2 regions of the Alteromonas sp. HB246098 genome follow, and region 2 is predicted to be linked to the other one. Evidence: predicted binding sites of a transcription regulator. Region 2 holds the regulator's gene; the other holds the start of a gene.

Region 1 (8,222 bases), on a different contig from region 2:
TAAAAGCTGAATTTTCAGAAGTAACAAAAACTTATATTCCTATGCACAACGTTTTACGCATTGACGCCGTAAATAAAAAAGGAACAGCCAAAATTACTAAATTAGAAAATAAATCTGATAAAGTAACTGCTTTCCCTAGCCCAATATATACACCAACGAAAGAGTAGCCACCGGCGTCAAACCGGTGAAGGTTACCGGAGACCCTTATGTATCGCTATCTGTTAGCAGCATTACTATTTATTTGCAGCGTTAGTTCACCTGCAAAAAGCCTTGATGATGAAAGCTTATACCAACTACTTGATGACATTTGGCAGTATGAGCTTTCGGTTTCCCCTCTTTTAGCCTCTCGCCAAGGCGATAGTTCTTTGGCCCATGTGCTACCTGATATTTCGCCCGAAGCACTTAAAACACAAAATGAACAATGGCGTGCGTTTCAAAAGGCCTTAAGTCAGTACGAAAAAGACTCTATTTCTACTGACGCTTATATTGCTTTGCTAATGCAGCAATACCGTTTAGCCAACTATGTGGATGAGTATACCTATCGCGCGCACTTGGTGCCCATCAATTCAGAATATGGCTTTCATGGTGCCATGGCTTCACTCCCAAATTTATCAATCTTTAAACGCGTAGAAGATTATCAAGCCTATATTAGCCGCCTAAACGCGCTGAAATCTTATTTTGACCAACAAATTGCGTATATGAAACAAGCGCTAAAAGAAGGCTACACACAGCCTAAAGTCGTGCTTAAAGGATTTGAAGATTCGGTGGCGTCATACATTGTTGAAAATGCAGTGGACAGTGGTTTTTATTCTCCATTTACCCGCTTTCCTGAGTACTTTACTGCCGAGCAAAAGGCTGCGTTATCAGAGCAAGGCAAAGCTGCAATAAACAGCAGCGTACTGCCTGCGTATCAAATGTTTTACGACTTCATGGTAGAGGAATACATTCCTAATGCCCGTGAAGATATTGCCGCAAACAACTGGCCTGATGGCGTGGCGTATTACGCCAATAGAGCCAAGCATTACACCACCACAGATATGACGCCTCAGGAAATCCATGATTTAGGTCTGTCTGAAGTAAAACGCATTCGCGCACAAATGCAGCAAATTGTGGATGAGCTTGGCTTTGATGGCGACATTAACGAATTCATTGCGTTTTTACGCGAAGATCCTCAATTCTATGCCACCAGCGCTGAAGATTTACTAAAAGAAGCGTCGTTTATTGCAAAGAAAATGGACGCAAAGCTTCCTTCGCTTTTTGAGTATCTGCCAAGAACGCCTTATGGCGTAGCGCCTGTACCAGACGCTATCGCGCCCAAATACACAACAGGCCGTTACATTCACCCTAGCCGCGATGACCAGCCAGGATATTACTGGGTAAACACTTATGCCCTTGATAAGCGCCCTTTGTATGCATTGCCTGCACTGACCTTGCACGAAGCAGTACCTGGCCACCACCTACAAATTTCGTTGGCCGCAGAGCTTGAAGACTTGCCCATGGTACGCCGTAACACCTATATTTCAGCGTTTGGTGAAGGCTGGGGTCTGTACTCTGAGTTTTTAGGTATTGAAGCAGGTATTTATGAAACGCCGTACGACAACTTCGGTCGCTTAAGCTACGAAATGTGGCGTGCGTGTCGCTTAGTGGTCGATACCGGTATGCATACAATGGGTTGGAGCCGTCAGCAAGCGGTGAGCTATATGATGGAAAACACCGCGCTTTCAGAACACAACGTTAATACGGAAATAGACCGCTATATCTCTTGGCCAGCGCAAGCGCTGTCATACAAAATTGGTGAAATCAAAATAAAAGGCCTTCGCGAAAAAGCAGAGACTGCTTTAGGTGAGCGTTTTGACGTGCGCAAATTCCACCGCGCGGTGTTAGAAAATGGCTCAGTTCCACTTTTCATATTGGAACAAAATATCAACACGTTTATAGAAGAACAAAAGGCAAAATAAACATGATCGTTGCATTTGGAGTTATAGGATTACTTATCCTGTTTTTAATTTACTTTGTGCTGCGAGCGCAGAATTTGCAAAAAGAGCTGGCGCTGTTGCGCCACTCGAATAAACAGACCAGTAACAAGGTTACGTATGCTTATCGCAATCTTGTTCTTGTTACAGATGCGTTGGAAAAAAACCTTACCGCGCGTATTGAAAGTGCCTATAAAAGCCGTCTTATTGACCAAACTCAATACAATGCGCTGCACCCGCTTATGCGCAACTTTTCAACCATTATTATGGCTTGTTGTGAAAAAGGTATGTCCCTTGAAGAATCTTTAAATAAGGCATTACAGAATGAAGAAGTGACGCTTGAGGAGATTCGTGAAGTGGTGAAGGCTCTACCTAGCAACGTTCGCATGGTATGGGCAAAAAATACCGCAGACGGATTTATTGCTTTTTGCCAAACCGTTACAGCAACCGTAAACGGTACTGCAGCAAAATCACAAAAAGAACCGTCATCACAAGAGTAGCCTCTTACTCTTATCCCCATGTTAGCGCCGATAAAGTGCTGATTACGCGTTAGGGTCGCCCGCTTTACTGTGTTGTTAGGATTGGCGACCCTCGTCTATATCACTACTCTTTTAAAAGTTTAATCTTTTTACCTTTCCAAACTAATCAGTAAGTTAGCAGTTAAAACAACAAGACAAAAACCTTTTATCTTGAAAAGGGTTATTGCTGGCCTATAATACTGTATAAAAATACAGTTTATTTTGAGTGCCATGAAAAAGTCGTTATCCGTACTTAACAAGCATCCCCATATTTGGCGGGCCAGAGATCAAAAGCAAAGTGAAGCTAAGTTTTCGCTGGGTTTTCCGTGTCTGGATAATGCGCTTAACGGGGGCGTGGCTTCTACAGGGCTTGTACGTATTTCCTCACTAACCGGCGTGGGTGAGCTTTCACTCTTTAAACGGGTTATTTGTCAGCATCGCATGCACAAACTGGTGGTGTTTATTAACCCTCCTGGGCTACTACAGTCCCCGTGGTTAGAAAATTTGGGGCTTAAAGCGCAACAGGTACTGGTAGTAAAAACAAGTGAAGAACAAGAGTCATTGTGGGCAGCAGAGCAGTGCTTAAAAAGTACGGCTTGCCATTGCGTGGTGCTGTGGAGTAATGCTGTAAATCAAAAAGAAGCACGCCGCCTACAAGTTGCAGCAACGCATAACGATGCGCTGTGCTTGCTGTATACGCCCCCGCAACAACAGGCACCATCATTAAATTATCCAAAAACAAGCTTACAGGGTGGTTTACAAACCAGTACACCAAGCCAAAACGACAACTCATTGCCCATTACTTTAGATATTGCGCTATTTGGCAAACCCCACGCCTTGTCGGTGAATATACGCAAACAACGTCATGGATGGCCAAAAGATAACATTGTTATTTCTCATCGGTGGACCCCTGACAATCACGCCATTAAATGGGCCATGGCACATAACACGCTTTCCGATCAGGCTTTACATTCTGTGAGCTAATAATGCTGTGGGCCTATATTTACTGCTATCAACTTACTTTAGACAGCCACTTCAAAGCGGCTACAAGTACACGTGCGCACAGGAAAGGGTCTAGAAACGAACCTGGAGACGAATCTAACGGAAATTCTTCGTCATTACCGTCGAATACACCTATTGCTGTGTATTGCAGCAAAACGAACAAAATTACGCAATGTAATGATATTGCGAAAAAAGAGGGCATTGAAATTGGTCATGGACTTGCCCAAGCCGCGGCGCTGTGCCCCTACGTGCATATTCTGCCTTTCAGTGAAGAAGCCGAAAAGCATATGCTGACGCAGCTAGCCCATAGGCTGTATCCTCTGGCTTCTGACATCGTACTAGACTGCCACATTCATTCGAATAGCGTAAATGGTCTGGCAGTAAGGCTAGATAACCTAACCCATTACTATGGCGGGCATAAACCACTGTGGAAAACCCTAACTCAAGCACTTGCAGAGGCAGACATTCGTTATCATTTTGCTAGCGCATGGACAATTGAGGCTGCAAAGGTATTAGCCCTTCATAAACATAACACCTATTTACATACGCAAAATGACATAAAGAAAGCACTAAGTACGTGCCCGCTTTCTATTACTGCTCTGTCACCTAAAGTCATTGACGCCTTGGCAAGGGTGGGTGTTACCCGTGTACAACAGCTATTGGCCATGCCGGTACAAGAGCTGGGGCGGCGCTTCGACAATAACACCATTATGTATCTTACTGCGCTCAGAGGAGAAACCTTCCCTCGCATTACGCTATTTAGGCCTTTAGAGCACTTTGATAACTTTACTTTATTGCCTTTTGATATTGAAAACACACAGCACCTAACGCCTTTTGTCACGCAGCAGTTTGAGCATTTGTCTCACTATTTACGGGCCAGGAACTTGTATACATCGAGCATTAGCGTGCACATTCATTTCAGAGAAGCCCCTGTAATGGAGATTAATATTCAATCGGCACTTCCACAGTCCTCAGTACAAAGTTGGCTACCGCTGTTTAGCCTTAAAACTGAGAACCTGGAGCTACCCGAGCCAGCCACAGCCATTGCGCTTACCTGTCAGCAGTTTGAAGAAATAGATTCGCAGAATGGCGACTTTTTTAGCGATAGGTTTAATGACGTTGCACAAAAACAATTGATTGGCCGCTTAAATGCCAAGCTAGGCGATAACAGTACGTTCCAACCTCGCGCTGCCGACAGCCATCAGTTTGAATATATGACGGTGACAGAGCCGAGCACCGGTAATTACGGTTATAGTAGTGACATTACGCCAACTTTTACCTTTGATACACCTAAGCCGCTTATTCAGGCGACTCAAATTTGCTTTGGCCCCGTGCGCTTACACAGCGAGTGGTGGCATGACAGCCCAACAAAGCGAGATTATTTCATCGCCCAGACTGAGCAATGTGTAAGGCTTTTAGTATTTAAAGACGAAGAGAGCCGCTGGTGGGTACAGGGCCTTTTTTGTTAGCCGCATGCGGTTAAAGAAAAGGTAAAAGCTAAATCATGAAATACAGCGAACTCTTTTGCCAAAGTAACTATAGCTTTCTTTGCGGCGCCTCTTCTCCCGCAGAGCTTGTGACCACGGCTTCTTTTCTTGGCTATGACGCGCTTGCCATTACAGATGAGTGCTCAGTAGCGGGAGTAGTACGGGCTTTCGATGAAATAACCCACCAAGGCCTGCCTATTAAGCTTATTGTTGGCAGTTACTTTGTATTTGATGACACTTTATCTTTTGTGCTGTTGTGCCCGAACAAAGCAGCCTACAGCGAACTGTGCCGAATTATAACTAACGCCAGGCGTCGCTCCGCAAAAGGAGAATACCAACTGGCCGAGTGGGATTTGCGTACCATTCGCCACTGCAAATTTATTTGGCTACCAAGCGGAAAAGAAGCCCACGACAAGCATTGGGCTGAGTGGCTGCAAAAGCATCCCGGCATCGATGCCTATATTGGTGCTCAGCGTCTATTAGACGGACGAGATCATCAGAGGTTTGCGCACTACAATCATTTACAGTCTACCTATCCCTTTCCGGTTATTGCCTGTACAGGTGTACTCATGCATCACGCTGACAGGCTACCACTTCAACATGTTTTACATGCCACACAACAGCATACCAGTGTAGATAAAATAGGTCGGGAAGCGTTGAGTAACGCAGAGCGTAGTCTGCGCACCATACAAAAAATAAAAAAGCTCTATCCTGAGAAATGGATAGCCAATACCAATGCCCTAGCCCAGGTATTCACGTTTTCTTTAGAAGAATTGCGCTATCACTATCCTTCGGAACTTGTACCAGAAGGGTATACGCCTACATCGTATTTACGGGAGCGCGTAGAAGCCGGTATTAAAGTGCGCTTTCCAGAAGGTATAACCTCTGAAATCCGCAAAATTATAGAAAAAGAACTGACACTTATTGCCGAGCAAGAATATGAGTATTTCTTTCTAACCATTTACGATATTGTTCAGTTTGCCAAGCGGCAGCGCATTTTATATCAAGGGCGCGGCTCTGCGGCCAACTCGGTAGTGTGCTATTGCTTGGAAATAACCGCGGTAGATCCTAGGCAAATAAGCGTACTGTTCGAACGCTTTATTTCCAAAGAACGTAATGAACCGCCCGATATTGATGTGGATTTCGAGCATCAGCGCCGTGAAGAGATCATTCAATACATTTATCAAAAATACGGCAGAGAAAGGACCGCTATCGCGGCTACCGTTATTTGCTACCGCTTTAAATCAGCGTTTAAAGATGTAGGTAAAGCGCTTGGTTTTAGCGAGTCACAACTTGATTTTGTAGTTAAACAAATCAATCGCCGAGACAGTGTTATTCCGTGGAAGTCTCAGCTAGCAGGGCTTGGACTAAACCCTGAAGAGCCTAGAGTACAGCAGTTAATTACCCTTACCGAAGCTTTACTAGGCACGCCCCGACATTTGTCGCAGCATGTGGGTGGTTTTGTTATTAGCGCAGGTCCGCTTTACGATCTTGTCCCCGTTGAAAATGCCGCAATGGAAGACCGCACCATCATTCAATGGGATAAGGATGACATTGAAACCTTGGGCCTGCTAAAAGTGGATGTACTAGCGCTTGGGATGCTAAGCGCTATACGCCGTGCATTTTCTCTTATCAATAAACAGTATTCTATTGAAACCAGTATCCCATTTATCACCAAGCTCGGGGATGACAAACAGGTTTTCGATATGATTTGTCGGGCAGATACCGTCGGCGTTTTTCAAATAGAATCACGGGCTCAAATGTCTATGCTGCCAAGGCTAAAACCTCGTCGCTATTACGATTTGGTCGTACAAATAGCCATTGTACGTCCTGGCCCTATTCAAGGCGATATGGTCCACCCTTATCTGATACGTCGCCACGGCAATGAAACCATTAGCTACCCCTCTAAAGATGTGGAGAAAGTTCTGTCTCGCACCATGGGCGTGCCTATCTTTCAAGAGCAAGTGATTCAGCTTGCCATGGTTGCAGCTGGCTTCAGTGGCGGAGAAGCCGATCAACTGCGGCGTGCAATGGCGAGCTGGAAAAAAGACGGTAGAATTTTTGAGTTCAGAGACAAGCTTATTGAGGGGATGACGGATAAAGGCTATGACAGTACGTTCGCCCACAACTTATTTGAACAAATAAAAGGCTTTGCAGGGTACGGTTTTCCCGAGTCTCACTCAGCGTCTTTTGCCGTATTAGCTTATGTGTCTTGCTGGTTGAAGTTTTACTTTCCCGTTGAGTTTTACGTAGCGCTGTTAAATAGTTGGCCTATGGGGTTTTATTCGCCGTCTCAGTTAGTTCAGGATGCTAAGCGTCATCATATACGGGTAGAAGCTCCCTGTGTGAACCAGTCAAGCTCAGAACACACTTTGGTTGTAAAGGGCCAGGAAAAGTACATACAGCTTGGCCTTAAGCTTATAAAAGGTTTAAGTGAAGCGTCGTCTCAGATTATTGTGGAAAACCGTTCAGATAAAGGCTACACAAATGTTGAACAGTTACAGCAGCTATCTTTAAAAAGCAATGAATTAGAGGCACTTGCCAGTGCAGATGCACTTCGTACTATATCAGGAAATCGGTACGAAACTCGTTGGCGAATTATGGATACCCAAACGCGTTTACCGCTATTTGATACCGATGATTTTTATGCAGATAAAAGTGCCACAACGTTTGACGCTAAACCCTCTGAAGCAGAAAACTTGCTTGAAGATTATGCCTCGACAGGCTTGTCTGTAAATAACCATCCTATTTCTCTGCTTAAGCGGCAACATGAGCTTAAAGACATAAGCTGGTCAAATTCACTTAAAGATAAAAAAAATAAGTCTGTTGTTAAAGTACTGGGGGCAGTAACAGGTCGACAGGCCCCAGGTACTGCCGCAGGTGTTACCTTTCTAACTTTAGAAGATGATATAGGCAATATGAATGTTGTGGTATGGCAAGCTACGGCGCGAGCTCAGCAACAAACATTTTTGAAAGCAAAGCTTCTTCAGGTTAACGGTATTATTGAACGTTCAAAAGAGGGGGTTATTCACATTATCGCGGGTAGGCTTATCGACCGTACACCTTGGCTCGAAAAGCTAACTTTAAACTCTAGAGATTTTCACTGAACCTTTTACAGAGGCAAAGCAATAGATTATGGTGTGCGAAACGGTTATTTTTTGAATGATAATGCCTTTTTTGTTAAGTAACATATAGATGAATCCGCTATACCTGTAGAGAACAGTTGTCATTTTTGGAGTATA
Region 2 (8,222 bases):
CGCCAGTTGATGGTGTTGAAGCCATAAAGGGATTCGGTGTTGTCGTTAGGTCACTGGCTCGCGCTGTGACGTCATAGAGTGTGTACTGCAAGGTAAAAAAGGTTATATCTTCAGGAAGCTGTGGGTCGACGTAGAACTGCATAGGCATATAGGCCTCACTCCCCGCATCAAGTGGCTGCTGATTGAAGCAGAAGCATTCCGTTTTATTCAGATAGAGCGCTGCTGTGCCGGGGGATACAGAGGGAATGGCTTGAGCGACGATATTACTTGATGCAGGATTTCTCACATAAAACGATACCGTGTTTAGCTCGCCAGGGTGCACTTTCACACGCTTAGTTTCGGCGCGAAACTCCCACGGCATACCGGTATTTGTACGAGTAATAAACTCTACGGTCACTTCTCGCGATTCATCAATCTCAACTGATTGGTAGACGGCTGCCGTGTTCTCGGTTTTGCCATTAATGCCCGCTACGTCACAAAATACGTCATACAAAGGAACCAAGGCGAAGCCAAAGCCAAACATGCCAATGACAATAGCAACAAGCTTGATAACCATTTTGTTATTTGCACTTTGCTGTGACATCACGCAACCTCCGGGTAACTTCAAAAGTGAAGCTTGGTAAACGCTTGTATAGCCGCTTACCTACTTCACCGTCAGCAATATGTGAATGCCATCCTTACCGTTACTGCCTAGCGCTTTACAAGAATGGCTAATTCACAAACCCCACCTATCGTTACTTCACGACAGGCGGCGTTTCAAACGTGTGATAAGGAGCAGGGGATGGAATTTCCCACTCCAACCCTTCAGCGCCATCCCAAACTTGCGCCGATACCGCTTCACCTTGCTTTTTACACGCTTTAATAAGCAGGGCAAGGAAGATAAGCTGAGATAAACCGAAAGCGAAGCCCCCCAAGCTTATCCATTTATTGAAATCAGCGAACTGTAATGCATAGTCAGGAATACGACGTGGCATACCCGCTAAACCAACAAAGTGCATAGGGAAGAACAACACATTTACCGATACTAAAGAGCACCAAAAATGCCATTTAGCCAAAGTCGTGTCGTACATTTTGCCTGTCCATTTAGGCAGCCAGTAATACACGGCCGCCATTATTGAAAAGACCGCCCCAGTTACCAGAACATAGTGAAAGTGAGCCACTACAAAATAGGTATCGTGATATTGGAAATCCACAGGTGTTATCGCCAGCATTAGTCCTGATAGCCCACCGATGGTAAACAGAACAATGAAGGCAATAGCGAACATCATTGGCATTTCAAAGCTTAGTGAACCACGCCACATTGTCGCTACCCAGTTAAACACCTTAACCCCAGTGGGCACAGAGATAAGCATGGTGGCAAACATAAAGAACATTTCCATGTACACCGGCATGCCCGTGGTAAACATATGGTGAGCCCACACTACAAAAGAAAGTAGAGCGATAGACGCCGTGGCGTACACCATAGAGGCATAACCAAATAGCTGCTTTCTAGAAAAGGTAGGTACAATTTGCGAGATAATGCCGAAAGCGGGCAAAATCATAATGTACACTTCAGGGTGCCCGAAGAACCAGAAGATATGCTGGAACATAACCGGGTCGCCGCCACCAGCAGCATCAAAAAAGCTGGTGCCAAAGAACTTGTCTGTTAATACCATGGTCACTGCACCGGCGAGTACTGGCATAACGGCAATAAGCAAAAATGCAGTGATAAGCCACGTCCACACGAATAGCGGCATTTTCATCCAAGTCATGCCTGGCGCACGCATATTGAAAATAGTCACTATCACGTTAATCGCACCCATAATGGATGAGATACCCATAATGTGAACAGAGAACACGAACAGCGCGGTTGAATCGCCACTATAGGTTGTTGAGAGCGGCGCATAGAAAGTCCAACCAAAGGCAGGGCCACCACCTTCCATAAATAGCGAGCTAAGCAGAATCAAAAAGGCGCCGGGTAAAATCCAAAAGCTCCAGTTATTCATGCGCGGCAATGCCATATCTGGGGCGCCAATCATCATTGGAATAAGCCAGTTCGCGAGCCCTGTAAAGGCTGGCATCACGGCACCAAATACCATGATAAGCCCGTGCACAGTGGTCATTTGATTGAAGAAATTTGGTTCAACAATTTGTAGACCAGGCTGAAACAGTTCAGCGCGAATAACCATGGCCATTGCGCCGCCAACTAAAAACATAATGAAGGCAAACCACAAGTAAAGTGTACCAATGTCTTTATGGTTAGTAGTAAACAGCCAGCGCGTTACTCCTTTCGGAATATGGTCGTGGTGTTCATGGTCATCATGTAGGTGATCGCCCTGTGCGTGCCCACCATTTACTTGACCAATGTGAGTCGCAGAGGTATCTGGCGAAATAACTTCAGTTGCTTTGCTCATTTGTCTGCTCCTAGTTTCCGTTTGCCACTGCATTAACGTCTTTGGCTTGAACCATATCGCCAGTGTTATTGCCCCACGCATTGCGCTCGTAAGTGACAACCGCAGCAATTTCTTTAAGGCTCAGCATTTTGCTAAACGCCTGCATAGCTGTACCCGCCTTACCATGTAGGACAATGTCGATGTGACCTTGCTGATCTTCTAACGCCATCTTGCTGCCTTTAAGTGCTGGAAATACACCTGGTAAACCCTCACCATTTGGCATATGGCACGCTGCACACGTGGCGTTGTAAACGCGCTCGCCTTCTTTCATCAATTCATCCATGGACATATTCATAGAAAGTAGGCGTTGCTCTTCTTCTTTGGCTTTGCGAACAATTTCTTCTTGTTCGCCCATCCATTTATCAAATTCTGCTGGCTCTTTAGCGATAACCACTACTGGCATGTAGCCATGGTCTTTTCCGCAAAGTTCTGCGCACTGCCCGCGATAAATGCCCGGCTCATTGACCTTGGCCCATGACTCGTTAATAAAGCCTGGGTTTGCATCTTTTTTAACGGCAAAATCTGGAACCCACCACGAATGGATAACGTCGTCAGAGGTAATAAGAAAACGTACTTTTTTCCCAGTTGGAATGACTAACGGACGGTCAACTTCAAGCAAGTAATTGTCGGTTTTTTGAAATTTGTTCTCTATTTGCTCACGCTGAGTAGCAAGCAGTGAGTAAAATTCCACGTCGCTGTCCATGTACTTGTAGTGCCATTTCCACTGAGAGCCCGTGACTAACACTGTCATGTCAGGCTCAGACGTGTCTTCCATTGCAATAAGCGTGTTCGCCGCCGGCACAGCCATAAAAATTAGAATAAGAAAAGGAACAACGGTCCATGCTATTTCAACCTTCACGTTTTCGTGAAAGTTAGCGGGCTTAGCGCCACGAGACTTCCGATGAAGATACATTGAGGCAAACATCACCCCAAATACGACTACCGCAATCCCTACGCATATAAAAAACATCAGCATATGCAGATCATAAACCTGCCCGCTGATGTCGGTGGCACCGCGTCTTAAATTAAGAGAAGAGACTTCTTCACTAACTTCTTGCGCAAGAAGTAACGGGGAAAAAAGCAAAAACGGTATTGTTGAACACCACTTTGCGAAAACGGTCGTTAGTTGTTTCACTCAGCACCTCCGTAATAGCAAGACCAAAAACGCTGATTATTTTGCGCGCTGCCCTACCAAATGGTTTGCGAACGATTGACCCATCACCTCAACTTGTAAAACAAATTTAGAGCCATTGTTATTATTTTGTTAATCTCTGTATAAGAATTGCGCAATAATGCCGTGCCGTCTAGTCTTTTCTATTAAAAATTTAATGAAGAGGTTAATTTTTAATCATTTCATGTGGCAGGGTTGCGTTACAATTTTGGTAGAGTGGGTATAAGGCGTGCTGACGGCGCTTAAAAAATCAAACGCGCATTTTGAACGGGGAGTTGATAAGGATGAAGCTTTATTTGGTCACAAAATCAACAATTAACACATCGCTTCTCGTGTTTTTCAAACAAATTTTCAAATAATAAATGTGCTTTAGCCACTCTGTACTCGGGCCAAATAGCGCATATCTTTCATACAATGGTGATGTCAGATTTCATAATTTTGAAACATACCAATAAACGCTAAACTAAGAAAATTAACTAAAATTTGGTACTAAAAGACATAAAAAAAGCGGCTAATACGCCGCTTTTGATTGAAGATGCTAAAACCTTACATCCAGTCGGCGTTTCTTATAACACCCACGGCAATACCTTCTATAGCAAAAGGCTCATTAGCAAGGTCTACTTTAATTGGCGAAAACTCTTCGTTTTCAGCATGAAGTAATACTTCACGACCGCGCTTTTCTAAACGCTTAACCGTAACGTCTTCATCCACCCGCGCTACAACTACCTGACCGTTGTGGACATCAGTCGTGCGATGCACAGCAAGAAGATCGCCATCCAAGATACCGATGTCCTTCATACTCATGCCGTTTACACGAAGTAAAAAGTCAGCCTGAGGCTGAAACAAAGCAGGGTCGACCTTGTAGTGAGATTCTACATGCTCTTGCGCCAAAATTGGCTCACCAGCCGCCACGCGCCCGATAAGGGGCAGGCCTTCTTCTTCTGGTGCAGTGTCCTCAAGGGGGATATTGAGCTTAATACCACGAGAGGTACCAGGCAAAATTTCAATTACGCCCTTACGCGCCAATGCCTTCAAATGTTCTTCTGCTGCGTTGGCAGAACGAAAACCAAGTTGACGAGCAATTTCCGCACGCGTAGGCGGCATTCCCGTTTCTTGCATGGTTGTTTTAATAAGTTCTAAAACTTCAGTTTGTCGAGCTGTGAGTGGGCGCATAAAAGACCTGTCTGTTCATACAGTTCCTGTAAGTATATACACCTAAAAACAAATAACAAGTAGTAAGCCTTGTGAGAAAAGCTCGAGGTGCTTTTAACATTCTTTATTTCCTATAAAAAATGTAGCTAATTCGTAACCCCATTATCACGAAACTGACACGCTCAACGCTTAGCGTAATTTTGGGCAGATGTTAATTACCCTACAAATAAAACTTAATTCATTAATTACAATGGAAAATCTATGAAACTAACTAAAAAAATACTCACGGTATTAGTCATCACTCTAAGCTTAGCAGCGTGTGATGACGACTCTGTAGAAGTCGTTGAGGTAGAAAAACAGGTAGTTGTAGAAAACACAGTAACCGTGGTCGAAACAGTTGAAGTTCCTGTTATCGTTCAAGTACCGGCTGGAGAGGCCCCGAATATACAGATAGGGGCGCGCCCATCTTTTCTTGTAGAGGATATGGATGATGGAGAGCTAAAGAGTGCACTACAACAATGTAGTGAAGGCCCGTTTTATAAAACAGATTTTTCAATTGGGCATCGTGGAGCGTCACTGCAGTTCCCGGAGCACACGAAAGAAGCCTACGAATCAGCGGCAAAACTTGGCGCAGGAATAGTAGAGTGTGACGTTACATTTACTAAAGATAAAGCTTTAGTGTGCAGGCATTCGCAGTGTGACTTGCATACTACAACGAATATACTCTCAACCGATTTGGCTGATAATTGCTCTGTACCCTTTACACCGGCCGACCCTGAAAATGGCATTGCCGCCCAAGCGCAGTGCTGCACCAGCGATATAACACTCGCAGAATTCAAAACGCTAAAAGGTAAAATGGACGCAGCGAACCCAAATGCAACCACTGTAGATGAGTATTTAGATGGTACAGCAAACTGGCGCACAGACTTATATTCATCAAAAGGTACCCTGTTAACACACGCAGAAAGTATAGAACTGTTCAAAAAGTTAAATGTGAAAATGACACCAGAGCTTAAAACGCCATCTGTTCAAATGCCTTTTGATGGTTTCACACAGCAACAATATGCTCAAAAGATGATAGATGAATACAAAGCAGCAGGCATTGAACCAGAAAATGTCTGGCCCCAGTCATTTAACTTAGCAGATGTGAAATACTGGATTGAGAATGAACCAGCTTTCGGCAATCAAGCGGTGTATCTAGACGATAGATATGGCGCCCAAAGCGCAGATGGCGAAGATGGCGTCACCGCTGAGCAATTAGTTAATAATCCCGAACTGTTAACTCCAACTATGGAACAACTTGTTGCAGATGGGGTACAAATAATTGCTCCACCAATTTGGGTCTTATTGACGGTTGAAAATGAAAAGATAGTGCCTTCCCCATACGCGATTGCGGCGAAAGAAGCAGGGCTTGATATTATTACATGGTCTCTAGAGCGCTCTGGATTGCTGAATACAGGTGGGGGTTGGTATTACCAAAGTGTTAATGGTTCTTTGGCCACTGATAGCGCAATCAATAACGATGGTGACGTTATGACAGTACTTGATGTACTAGCAAAAGATGTGGGCGTACTTGGTGTGTTTTCTGACTGGCCAGCAACAACAACATATTATGCAAGCTGTATGGGACTAGCACCTAGTATATAAAAGTTGGAGGGCTTAGGGCTGTAAAAAACGTGTTTTCTAGCGTTGTCCTAAGTTCCCATCACCCTAGAATAACTTGATTTCGGCCATTCTTTTTCGCCGTATATAGCAGTTTATCAGCTTTAGAAAGTAACCCACTAAAATCAAGATTCAAGCTATCCTCAGCAAAAACGGCACCAATACTTATTGTTACAGATATCGTGTCTTTCTTGTATTTAACTTCTGTTTTTTCAACAGCCTCTCGAAGTTTGTTAAATCGCATTTCTTCGTCTTTTTTGTTGTCTGAAATTGCTACTATCGCAAACTCTTCTCCACCAAGACGTGAAACAATATCGGGCTCCACATAATATTCTTCTATGAGGTGGGCTACTGAAATTAGGGCTTGGTCCCCTGCATCATGTCCATAAGTATCGTTAACTTTTTTAAAGTGGTCTATATCTATTACCGCTACGCTCACTCTATTGCTTTGTGCAGAGAGTTGATGGCATTTATCAACAAAAGCTCGCCGATTGTACAGCCCAGTTAGCGAATCAGTCATAGCCAGCTTACGCAACTTCTCTTCAGCTATCGCACGCGCTTCTTCCAGCTCTACCGCGTAGAAAAGACCTGCTAATGCGTCTAATAAAGGTTGTAAAAACTCTGCATCATCTAAGGCGTAGGGCTCGAATTTATTGGCTAAACCAATCATGCCCACTACTCTATCTTTAACCTTAATCGGTAGCCCTAAAAAACGACTAATGCGGGGGTGCCCTTGCGGTACCCCTTTTGAGTTTGGATGACTTCCTGAGGCATTACTTAACGTTACCTCACCGGTTAAAATTGTGGTACCAAAAAGGTTATCAAAGTTATCGAAATACAAGTTCCGCTTTTTGTACTCGTTGTATTGCGAGAAGCTGCTGCTGTCCCACACTATTTCAGAAATGGCATGAATAAACAGCTTCGAGGCATCGCCTTCGCCTTTCATTTGCCCAATGAAAGCAAACTGACTATCCGAGATATCAATGAGCTCAGGCAATACTGTTTGGCAGGCCATGGTTAAATCGTTGTTCTGAAGATAAGAGGCACGGGTTTTATTTATAAATTGAAGTAGCTGGGTTTTCTTTTTCTCATGAAGTTCGCTTTCCATTCTCTGGGTAATGTCGCGATGAATACCAGCAACGCGAATAGCCTTACCCGCAGCGTTAAATTCCACAGTTTTTCCATAGGTTTCAACCCAAACCCACGTGCCGTTAGTATGTTTCATGCGAAAGGTAGTATTGAAAACCTTGCTCTCACCAATAATGTGTTCATTTAATTGCTTTTCTACTTTTACATAGTCCGCAGGGTGAATTAACTGCCTGAAAAAGCGAGAGCTGGTATCATAATACTCATATTCAAGGCCGACGATATCACACCAACGTTTATTTACTTGGTTTACATCAGCGGCCAAATTCCAGTCCCACGTACCTAATTCAGAGGCTTCCAATAGCAGGCGCATGCGCTGGTTCGTTTTGTGAAGTTTGTCTTCAACATATTTTTGATCGCTGGTATCGAAAAGAAATGCTTGCACTGAATACAGCATCCCGTCTTCACGAAAGCTTGCCGTAGAAATCATGCTCACCCAAATAGTTCGCGTAGGGGTGGCTATTTGAAGGCGGCATGAATGGGTTTCCACACCTTCCATATGCGCCTGCATAGCAAAAGTAAAGTCGCTTTCAGCGTCTTGAGTTAGAACATCGCCAAGCTCTACAGCGCCGCATAGTAAGTCTTGTGCCGATATACCCAATACACGCTCACTATTTTGAGAAATATGAACTAGCCGTAACGACGTAGTATTTCTCCAA

The links. Region 2 encodes LexA, which represses DNA repair genes until DNA is damaged. Its sites were predicted from a motif close to TACTGTATNNNNATACAGTA; they were not measured.
Region 1: a site for LexA is predicted at 2,690-2,709, ahead of ACYTPF_RS13305 (recombinase RecA). Genes of this name have one in related genera too.

Annotation. Positions count from the first base shown of each region.
Region 1 covers NZ_JBTZUG010000006.1:2,334-10,555, reverse strand. The annotation lists gene ACYTPF_RS13320 (DUF1820 family protein) at 1-167, shown strand, start outside; gene ACYTPF_RS13315 (DUF885 domain-containing protein) at 207-1,958, shown strand; gene ACYTPF_RS13310 (hypothetical protein) at 1,961-2,473, shown strand; gene ACYTPF_RS13305 (recombinase RecA) at 2,723-3,475, shown strand; gene ACYTPF_RS13300 (Y-family DNA polymerase) at 3,478-4,962, shown strand; gene ACYTPF_RS13295 (error-prone DNA polymerase) at 4,998-8,087, shown strand.
Region 2 covers NZ_JBTZUG010000004.1:115,810-124,031, reverse strand. The annotation lists gene ACYTPF_RS10470 (cytochrome c oxidase assembly protein) at 1-583, opposite strand, end outside; gene ctaD (cytochrome c oxidase subunit I) at 735-2,393, opposite strand; gene coxB (cytochrome c oxidase subunit II) at 2,404-3,567, opposite strand; gene lexA (transcriptional repressor LexA) at 4,150-4,776, opposite strand; gene ACYTPF_RS10450 (glycerophosphodiester phosphodiesterase family protein) at 5,017-6,402, shown strand; gene ACYTPF_RS10445 (sensor domain-containing diguanylate cyclase) at 6,461-8,222, opposite strand, start outside.